2 regions of the Methylobacterium sp. CM6257 genome follow, and region 1 is predicted to be linked to the other one. Evidence: riboswitches for the same ligand, from Rfam matches in the RefSeq annotation. Region 1 holds a riboswitch; the other holds the start of a gene.
What was found. A riboswitch is a leader RNA that binds a small molecule or an ion and turns the genes downstream of it on or off. The one in region 1 is predicted to bind glycine.

Region 2: linked by a shared signal. The riboswitch ahead of ACYCO6_RS25380 (L,D-transpeptidase) and the one ahead of ACYCO6_RS14375 (D-amino acid dehydrogenase) in region 1 are both predicted to bind glycine.

What each region holds. Positions count from the first base shown of each region.
Region 1 covers NZ_CM137735.1:2,932,293-2,936,770, reverse strand. The annotation lists gene argE (acetylornithine deacetylase) at 1-184, shown strand, start outside; gene ACYCO6_RS14390 (DoxX family membrane protein) at 282-755, shown strand; gene ACYCO6_RS14385 (glutathione S-transferase) at 784-1,389, opposite strand; gene ACYCO6_RS14380 (hypothetical protein) at 1,471-1,761, opposite strand; glycine riboswitch at 2,065-2,168, shown strand; glycine riboswitch at 2,172-2,281, shown strand; gene ACYCO6_RS14375 (D-amino acid dehydrogenase) at 2,347-3,609, shown strand; gene ACYCO6_RS14370 (pyridoxal-phosphate dependent enzyme) at 3,776-4,478, shown strand, end outside.
Region 2 covers NZ_CM137735.1:5,205,980-5,210,457, reverse strand. The annotation lists gene ACYCO6_RS25400 (TonB family protein) at 1-234, opposite strand, end outside; gene ACYCO6_RS25395 (septal ring lytic transglycosylase RlpA family protein) at 549-917, shown strand; gene ACYCO6_RS25390 (hypothetical protein) at 1,455-1,901, shown strand; gene ACYCO6_RS25385 (hypothetical protein) at 1,901-2,119, shown strand; glycine riboswitch at 2,805-2,894, shown strand; gene ACYCO6_RS25380 (L,D-transpeptidase) at 3,218-3,952, shown strand; gene ACYCO6_RS25375 (trimeric intracellular cation channel family protein) at 3,981-4,478, shown strand, end outside.

The DNA of each region.
Region 1 (4,478 bases):
CCACGCCAAAGTCTCGTACGGGACGGAGGGTGGCCTGTTCGAGCGGCTCGGGGGCGTCCCCGCCGTGGTGATCGGCCCCGGCTCCATCGCCCGCGCCCACAGGGCGGACGAGTACGTCACCCGGGACGAGCTCGAGGCCTGCGCGGGCTTCGTGCGGCGGCTGATCCGGGCGTGTCGGGGCTGAGGCGCTCTGCCGAGCGGGCGCGTGGAAGAAACCTTTGCGCCGCTCGCGGCTTGGATCAGCGGCCCGAGCCGGGCCGGGTCGGGAGTCGGTTCCGCGCATGGCCAGCCTCAGCGTCGCGATCGCGTTCGGCGTCCGCCTGCTCCTCGTGCTGCTGTTCCTGCCGTTCAGCGCCCTCGACAAGATCCTGAACTTCAAGGGTGCGGTCGGCCAGGCGCGGCAGGCCGTGCACGCCACGGGGCCCGCCACGCTGCTGATCCTGATCGGGCTCTGCGTGGAGATCGGGATGTCGCTGTGCATCCTGACCGGCACCGCCGACCGGGCCGCCGCCTTCGTGCTCGCCGGCTATTGCGGCGTCACGGCGCTCCTGTGGAAGCAGTTCTGGGTGCCGGGTGACTTCTGGGCCGGCGGCAAGGGCCGCGAGCTGTTCTGGGATTTCCTCAAGAACTTCGCGCTCGCGGGCGGCTTCCTGCTCATCACCTTCGGCACCGGGGCCGGGACGGTCCAGAACTTCTTCGCTGACCCGCTCGGGTCCACGCATCCCTACGCGGCCGCCGATCGGGCCGGGCCGTAGCGCCCGCGCCGCGCGGGCGCCCGGATCCTCAGCCCTTCGGGACGGTGGCGGCCATCGAGGGCCGGCGCTCGAAATCCGCGTACCATGCGGCCACGGCCGGACGACCCTCGCGCCAGGCAAGGTCGGGGAAGCGCAGGTCGAGATAGCCCAGCGCGCAGGCCATCGCGACGGTGCCGATGTCGAGCGCCGGCATGGTCGCCACCAGGGTCTCGAACCGGTCCAGCGCCGCCGTGATCTTGCCGATCTGGCCGGCCTCCCAGGCATCCCAGCGCTGGGATTCCGGCCGCAGCACCCGCTCGTAGCGGGTGAGCAGCGCCGCATCGAGCAGGCCGTCGGCTAGCGCCTGCCGGGTCAGCGTGTCCCAGCGGGCAGCCCCTTCCGGGAACAGGCGCGGGCCGGCCGAGAGGCTGTCGAGATACTCGCAGATCACCCGGCTGTCGTAGAGCGCGGTGCCGTCCTCCAGCACCAGGGCCGGGATCTTGCCCAGCGGGTTGTGGACGGCGACCTCCGCGGAAGGGCCGGTCGGGGAGGCCCCGGCGGCGGTGACGGCGATCCGGCCGATCAGCCCGGTCTCGTGGGCGAGGACCAGCACCTTGCGCGCGTAGGGAGAGGCGGGGGAGTAGAGGAGCTTCATCGGACCGTCCCGGTTGGTCGTGGCGCCGGGACCTTGCACTCTCGCCCGGCGGAATCCAGCCCCCTTGGGGCCGACGGGCGGTCAGACCTTCCGCACCATGCCGGATCCGGCATGCACCGCCCGCGCCCGGTTCCGACGCGCCTGCCGGACACGCTCACGCCAAGCGAGAAAGCGGGTTGCCATCCGGTCCAAGACGAGCATGCACAGGCTGACGACGATCGCCAGCACGCAGGTGGCGCCGATCAGCACGCCCCAGATCCCGGGTGCCGGGATGATCATCAGACACAGCAGGCCGAACACGGCCGCGCCGGGTATCCACTTCGCCATCGCATCATCCGCCTGGAATACGAGGTCCTTCACCGGGGGCAGCATGCGGCGGACGTCTTAACGCGATCGGATCGTGGCTCGGAATCGCCATAATATTTGCGATATCAGTGTATCCTGGTAAAAATTTAGGTTTATCCACCGTAAACAAAGTCCCGGACCGGCATGGTGAAGCTTACGGCCGCGTCATCATCTCCGGCCACCCGTTGCTCGTCCGCCGCCCGTCCCACGACGGTCGGGCTCGACCGCTTCCGGTGACAGCGCGCACCCGCTGTCCCCGGAACGGGCAGGATGCCGGGAATCCGGGCTTCTCCCGCGCGGTCGAATCGGGGTATCGAAGGGGTAGCCCATCGCGACGATGCGGGAGAGACTGGGATCCGCCCACCAGAGGCGGACCCGGCGCCGACGGAGCAACCGCCCCGGAAACTCTCAGGCACCGGAACCGTGTCGTCAGGGCGATCTGGAGAGTGGTGCAGCGGGTGGAACTCGTGGGCACCCGCCGAAGGGGACGTCCGCGCATCGCCTCGCCAGGGCAGGCCGGATCAAGCTCTCAGGCACCGGGACAGATGGGGCGCGCAACCGGCCGACCGCTCGAGGACGGCCTCCACGCGTCCAGTCCCGGAGTCCAAGCCCATGACCCACATCGCCGTGATCGGCGCCGGCATCACCGGCGTGACGACCGCCTACGCCCTCGCCCAGCGCGGCTACCGCGTCACCGTCCTCGACCGGCAGCGCTACGCCGCCATGGAGACCTCCTTCGCCAATGGCGGCCAGCTCTCGGCCTGCAACGCCGAGGTCTGGAACAAGCTCTCCACGGTGATCCAGGGCCTGCGCTGGATGCTGCGCCGGGACGCGCCGCTGCTGATGAATCCCAAGCCCTCCTGGCACAAACTCTCCTGGATGGCCGAGTTCGTGCGCGAGATCGCCCATTACCGCGAGAACACCCTGGAGACCGTGCGGCTGGCGCTCCGGGCCCGGCAGGCCCTGTTCGCCATGGCGGAGGCCGAGGGGATCGACTTCGACCTGAAGACCCGGGGCATCCTGCATTTCTACCGGGACCGGGCGAGCTTCGAGAAGGCGGACGGCGTCAACGCGCTGCTGCAGGAGGGGGGCCTGGAGCGCTACGCCGTCACCCCGGAGGAGATCCGGGCGATCGAGCCGGCGCTCGCCGGGACCTACCACGGCGGCTTCTTCACGCCGTCGGACGCCACCGGCGACATCCACAAATTCACCCGGGGCCTCGCCGCCGCCTGCGCCCGCCTGGGCGTCCGCTTCGTCCAGGATGCCAGCGTCGAGACGGTGGCGCCGGGGGAGGGGGGCTACGCCGTCCGCTGGCGTGCCGCTGCCCACCCTGCCGGGGCGCCGCAGGTCCTGCACGCCGACGCCGTGGTGATCTGCGCGGGCTGCGCCAGCCGGCACTTCGCCGCGAGGCTCGGGGACCGGGTCAACGTCTACCCGGTGAAGGGCTACTCGATCACCGTGAACCTGCTGACGCCGGAGGCCCAGAAGGCGGCTCCCGAGGTGAGCATCCTCGACGAGGCGGCCAAGATCGTCACGAGCCGGCTCGGCGACGAGCGCCTGCGGGTCGCCGGCACCGCCGAGTTCAACGGCTTCAACCGCGACATCCGCCACGACCGGATCCAGCCGCTGGTCGACTGGACCCGGGAGCAGTTCCCCCTTGTCGACACCGACCGGGTGGTGGCCTGGAGCGGCCTGCGGCCGATGCTGCCGAACATGCTGCCCAAGGTCGGCCGCGGGCGTCTGCCGGGCGTGTTCTACAACACCGGCCACGGCCATCTCGGCTGGACCCTCTCAGGGGCCACCGCCGAGATCGTCGCCGAGGCGATTGCCGCAGAGCACGCGCCGGAGAAGCCCGTCCTGCGGCTCGCGGCCTGACGGCCTCCGCGGATCCGGGCGTCCGGAGGACTTCAGGTCCTTCGGCGGGTCGTCGGGACCGCGCCCCGGAGCGCGGGGCGCGCCGTCATTTTCTCCGCGACAGACGGCGCGCCGCGCAAGATTATTTTGTATTATGTGTCCGACCCGCCCCGGAACCCGAGCCGCGATGCGCATGTCCCCGGCCTATATCGACCCCGCGACCGGCGCGACCTTCCCGATCGAGATGCCCCGCTGGCGCTCGGAGACGGGCGGTCCGCTGATGATCACCGACCTGCCGGGGATCGGCCGCGGGAAGATCGATACGGCGAAGCGCTCCCTCTGGCGCTACGCCGCCGCGCTGCCGGTGGCGGTGGCCGACCCGGTCACGCTCGGCGAGGGTTGCACCCCGCTGGTGCGCCGGCCCTGGCGGGGCGGCCATGCCCATTTCAAGCTCGAATGGTTCGCGCCCTCCGGCAGCTTCAAGGATCGGGGCGCGGCCGTGATGCTGTCGATCCTGCGCCAGCAGGGGATCGACGCGGTGCTGGAGGATTCCTCCGGCAACGGCGGTGCCGCGGTGGCGACCTACGCGGCCGCCGCCGGGATGCGGGCGAAGATCCTGGTCCCGGCCTCCACGTCGCCGGCCAAGACCGTGCAGATGCGGGCCGTCGGCGCCGAGGTCGAACTGGTGCCCGGCTCCCGCCAGGACACCGCCGACGCCGCCGTGCGGCAGGCGGAGTCGATCTTCTACGCCAGCCACAACTGGCAGGCCCATTTCCTCCAGGGCACCAAGACGCTCGCCTACGAGCTGTGGGAGGATCTGGGCTTCTCCGCGCCCGACAACGTCATCATCCCCTGCGGCGCGGGCAGCAACATCCTGGGCTGCGACATCG
Region 2 (4,478 bases), 2.3 Mb from region 1:
GACCTCCACCAGCAGCACGGAGCCGTCCTCGGCGATGCGAACCCGGACCTCGACCGTCATCGAGCGGCTCATCTGTCGCCGCGGGGTGCGGGAACGGTCGGCCGCGTCGATCTTCGCGAGCACGGACGAGAGCCAGCGCTGGACCCCGAGCGGCGCTCCGGCCTCGCTTGGAGCGACTGAGCCGAGGAGGCTGAGGCAGAGCGAACCGGTAAGGAGTAGCAAGCGGAGGGTCATGGTGGTCACATTCAGAGAAGGCCGAACGGCCGCGTATCTGCCCTGAGAAGCGAGCAGCGGCAGGGCCGGGTGATGACCATTTCCTGGCACCCATTATTTCTGCTCCAAGCCGAGGCGGCACTTGAACGATTGCGGCGAAGACAAGTTCAGCCGAGCGATGGGTCGAGGTCGAATATATTCCTCACCGATGTAGCAGCGTCGCGCACCAGATCTGTGGCTGTGTCATGGCATTCCTGCCATATTGCGATGCACCATACTGTCGTCACATTCCGTGTCATTTTGCCGGCCCGTCAAATAACAACGGGAATGCAGTAATGTTGTCTTGTCCTCGCCTTGCCCTCTTGGCTCTCGCCGCGACTGGCTGTGTCGTGGCCTCAGGTGCCGAAGCGGGTACTGCGATGCGGACGCAGGCGGGTGTTGCCTCGTGGTATGGCCCGGGTTTCAACGGCCGTACGACGGCCAACGGCGAGCGCTTCAACACGCACGCGCTCACAGCCGCTCACCGCACGCTGCCCTTCGGCACGAAGGTCCGGGTGACCAACAAGAGCAACGGCCGCTCCGTGGTGGTGCGCATCAACGATCGCGGCCCCTATGTCGGCGGCCGCGTGATCGATCTCTCCAACGCTTCGGCCCGTGCCCTCGGCATGTCCGGCCTCGCCAAGGTCAGCCTCGCACGCGTGTAACCCGTGCGCGTTCTCACCGGCGGCAGCGCGTTCCAGCGCCGCGGCATCCAACTCGAACCAGCGGCTCTGTGGCCCGCCAGCGTCGCATCAGCTCCTGATCAGAGCGGCGCCTCCTCCTCTCAGGTGCACGTGTGCTTACCCTCCATGGGGACATGGGGAACACCTCGGCCGTTTGGGAGGGGCGAGAAAGCGCGGCAGATTCAGAGAGTTAGTTGGAGCGGGCGATCGGGATCGAACCGACGACATTCAGCTTGGGAAGCTGAGGTAGAGCGTTGAACCTATTGAGACATGTTCCCCGTGTGCCTTTCCCGGCTCCCTGTCCACTTGGCCGCTGACAGCCGTTTTTCCCCGCTGGCGATCGTCATCATTCGGGGCGAGCAGAGGGGCGCGGTTGCCGTACTTCGTGTGGTGCAGCCCTGATCACAGTGATCGCCATTCTCCAGCTCGGCGCGTTCAGCCGCAGGGCTGTCAGAAGCCATCGAAGCTTCGATAGGGGAGGGCGCCTGATCGGGGAACTAGGCACTCTGAGCTTGGCCTTTGCCGCGGCATAAGAGCGGTGAGGTAGGTGCCCGTCACTACGGTGAGGAGCCAAATTCCGAAAAGCAGACGCGCCGTTTTGTGCCCAACCCGGCCATTCAGCCGGCGGCGGCGATATCCCGGAAGCAGACGCTGCTGGCTGCGATCGGCCATTCGCACAAAGACGGCTCATGGAGCCTGCCGGGGCGGCTTGACGAGCTTGGTCAGTTTGCGCACCAGCTCCGCTTCCGTGAACGGCTTCTCCAACCGGGGCTGGTGACGGTAGACAGAGGCATCCGCCAGCTTCACATCACCTGTGGCGAGGAGCACCTGGGCCAGTCAGCAGGTCGTGAACGTCCTGGCGCGTTCTCCGGCTCCCGCGGTCGGTCTGGACGACCGGAAGCTCATGCATCGCGTTATACTCTGATTGACGACGCACTGCTTGAGCTTTCCGGAGGGGACCAGTGATGACCACCCTAGTGCCCACTGATCTCGAACTGGCGATCCGGCACGTCACCGAGGGAACGGAGCGCGTCATCAATCAGGCCCGTCTCGTCGCGAGGCTGAAGGCCGAAGGGCACGACACCGCCGAGGCCGAGGGGCTGCTCGCGGAGTTCCGGCACGCTCTCGCGCTCATGGAGGACCGCCGGCAGCGCCTCCAGGCTGAGCACGAGGCTGATGAATAGACGGCGGAGGAGGCGCCGACACGGCGAACGCTGGGGTCTGAACTCAATCAGCTTAGCCGCGGTGACGCCCGAGAAGGGTGGGGAACCGTCATCGTGCCGCCACCTGAAAGCCGACATTCAGCTTGGCGCCCTTCTCGGTCGTTCGACGGCCTTCATCGCCATCTCTGAAGCCGACATTGCCTCAGGTGGGACCTCTGGTGCTTGCAGACCCTTGGCAGGAGGCAGGTCAAGCGCGAGGCCACCCAAGCGCTTGCCCGCGAGTGATAGGCCGCCGCGGCCCTGGCAGCCAACGAAGGGCATGACCGCAAGAACATGCTCGGCATGTTCAAGATGCCTCAGGCCGCGAACGCCGCCCTCGCCACGCAGCATCAAGACCGCCGAGAAAGGCTGTCTACGTCTAGGCCCGTCCCGCCAAGGTCGAGAACCAACTTGATCGCTTCCGCGAAGGAGTTCTGGGAACGCGTCATGCGCGAGATCGCCAAAATCCTGGCCGAGAGCGAAGCCGCTCGCCGCCGTCGTCAAACTGACCGACGAGGATGCCGTACGGTACGCTATCGAGAAAGGCATCCGGTTCGTTCACGGCTGTCGTCCAGGGCCGTCAGCGTGTCTCAACGCACATTTTAGATCGTAAGCTAACGAATTATCTGGTTTGCTACGCCGTTTGGTGTTAGTTGGAGCGACAGGTCATCGACGCGCGGGAGAGAGCCGGCTTGAGCCGGCCGCCGAAGGAGCAACCGCCCCGGAAACTCTCAGGCACCCAGACCGCTCGTCGTTCAACACTCTGGAAAGCGGAGCGGCAGCTCCCGCCGATGGTGTAAGGCGCAACCTCTCCCGAGGTTGGGCCGATACTCTCAGGCCGATGACAGAGGGGGCTCGCAGGCATGGCGCCTGCGGAGCAACCTCGGAGGTCTGCGCGATGACATCCCCATAGCCTGACCTGCCGGAAGCCAACGGGCTCACCGCAAATTCCTTCTTCGCGACCGACCGGCTCATCCCATGGGCCGCAACGACGACGCACGCGCGGCATCGACCGCGCGGCGCTCTCGGTCCTGCGCGGGCCAGGACGTCCGCCCGATCCTCTAAGCTGGAAGTCATCCGATGTTGGCCACACGCCGAAGCCTCCTGCTGGCGGCCGCCGTCCTCGCGCCGGGCCGCGCACAGGCCTTCTTCTGGGACAGCGAGCCCGAGCCGCCAAAAGCCCCCGCACCCGTCGATCCTACGTCGAACCGCGATGCCTGGTTCATCGGCGAGATCCCGGACAACCCCTTCAACGTCCTCAAGGTCGACCTCGCGCTCGTCCCGCCGGAGTTCCGGAAGCAACTGGTGGACTACGATGGCCCGGAGCGCGCAGGTACACTCGTCATCGATACGCATGAGCGTTTCCTCTACCTTGTGCGCGAGGTCCGGACGGCGATCCGTTACGGCATCGGGGTGGGCAGAGCCGGGTTCACCTGGTCGGGCACCGCCGTGGTCAAGCGCAAGGCGAAGTGGCCGGGCTGGCGCCCGACGGAAGCCATGCTGAAGCGCCGGCCCAACATCCCGCGCTACGTCGAGCCAGGCGTTGAGAACCCCCTCGGGTGCCGCGCACTGTACCTTTATCAGGGCGACAAGGACACGCTCTACCGCATCCACGGCACCAACGAGCCCTGGACAGTGGGGGGAACGGATTCCTCCGGCTGCATCCGTCTTCTGAACGAGGACATCTACGACCTCTACGGACGGGTCCCGCTCGGAACGACCGTCGTCGTGAAATCCTCGATGCCGGAGGTGATGGTGCAGCAGGAATGGGACGACCAACCCCGATCCGATAACCAGGTCCTTCTTTTCAAATGACCGCCGTACGTGGCCGGGACGAAGGCTGATGTTCGAGACTGCGACCGCGACCCTGGACTGGCTCGGCGTGACCGTATTCGCGGTCGCCGGCGCCCTCGTGGCCGCCCGCAAGGAGATGGATTTCGTGGGGTTCGCCGTCCTCGGCACCGTGACGGGCGTCGGGGGTGGGACGCTCCGGGACCTCCTTCTCGGCCTGCCGGTCTTCTGGACACAAACGCCGGCGTACCTGCTCGCCTGCGTGCTCGTTTCGTGCGCCGTGTTCTTCGTCGCGCACATCCCGCAATCCCGGTACCGGCACCTGGTGCGGCTCGACGCACTGGGACTGGCGCTGTTCGCGGTGGCTGGGGCGGAGAAGGCCCTGCACGCCGGGGCGAGCTCCTCCGTGGCCATCGCCATGGGGGTGGTCACGGCCACCTTCGGGGGACTGCTCCGGGACCTCCTCGGCGGTGACCCCCCGGTCATCCTCGGTCGCGAGATCTACGCCTCGGCCGCGGGGGCCGGCGCAGCGGCCTTCGTGACCCTGAAC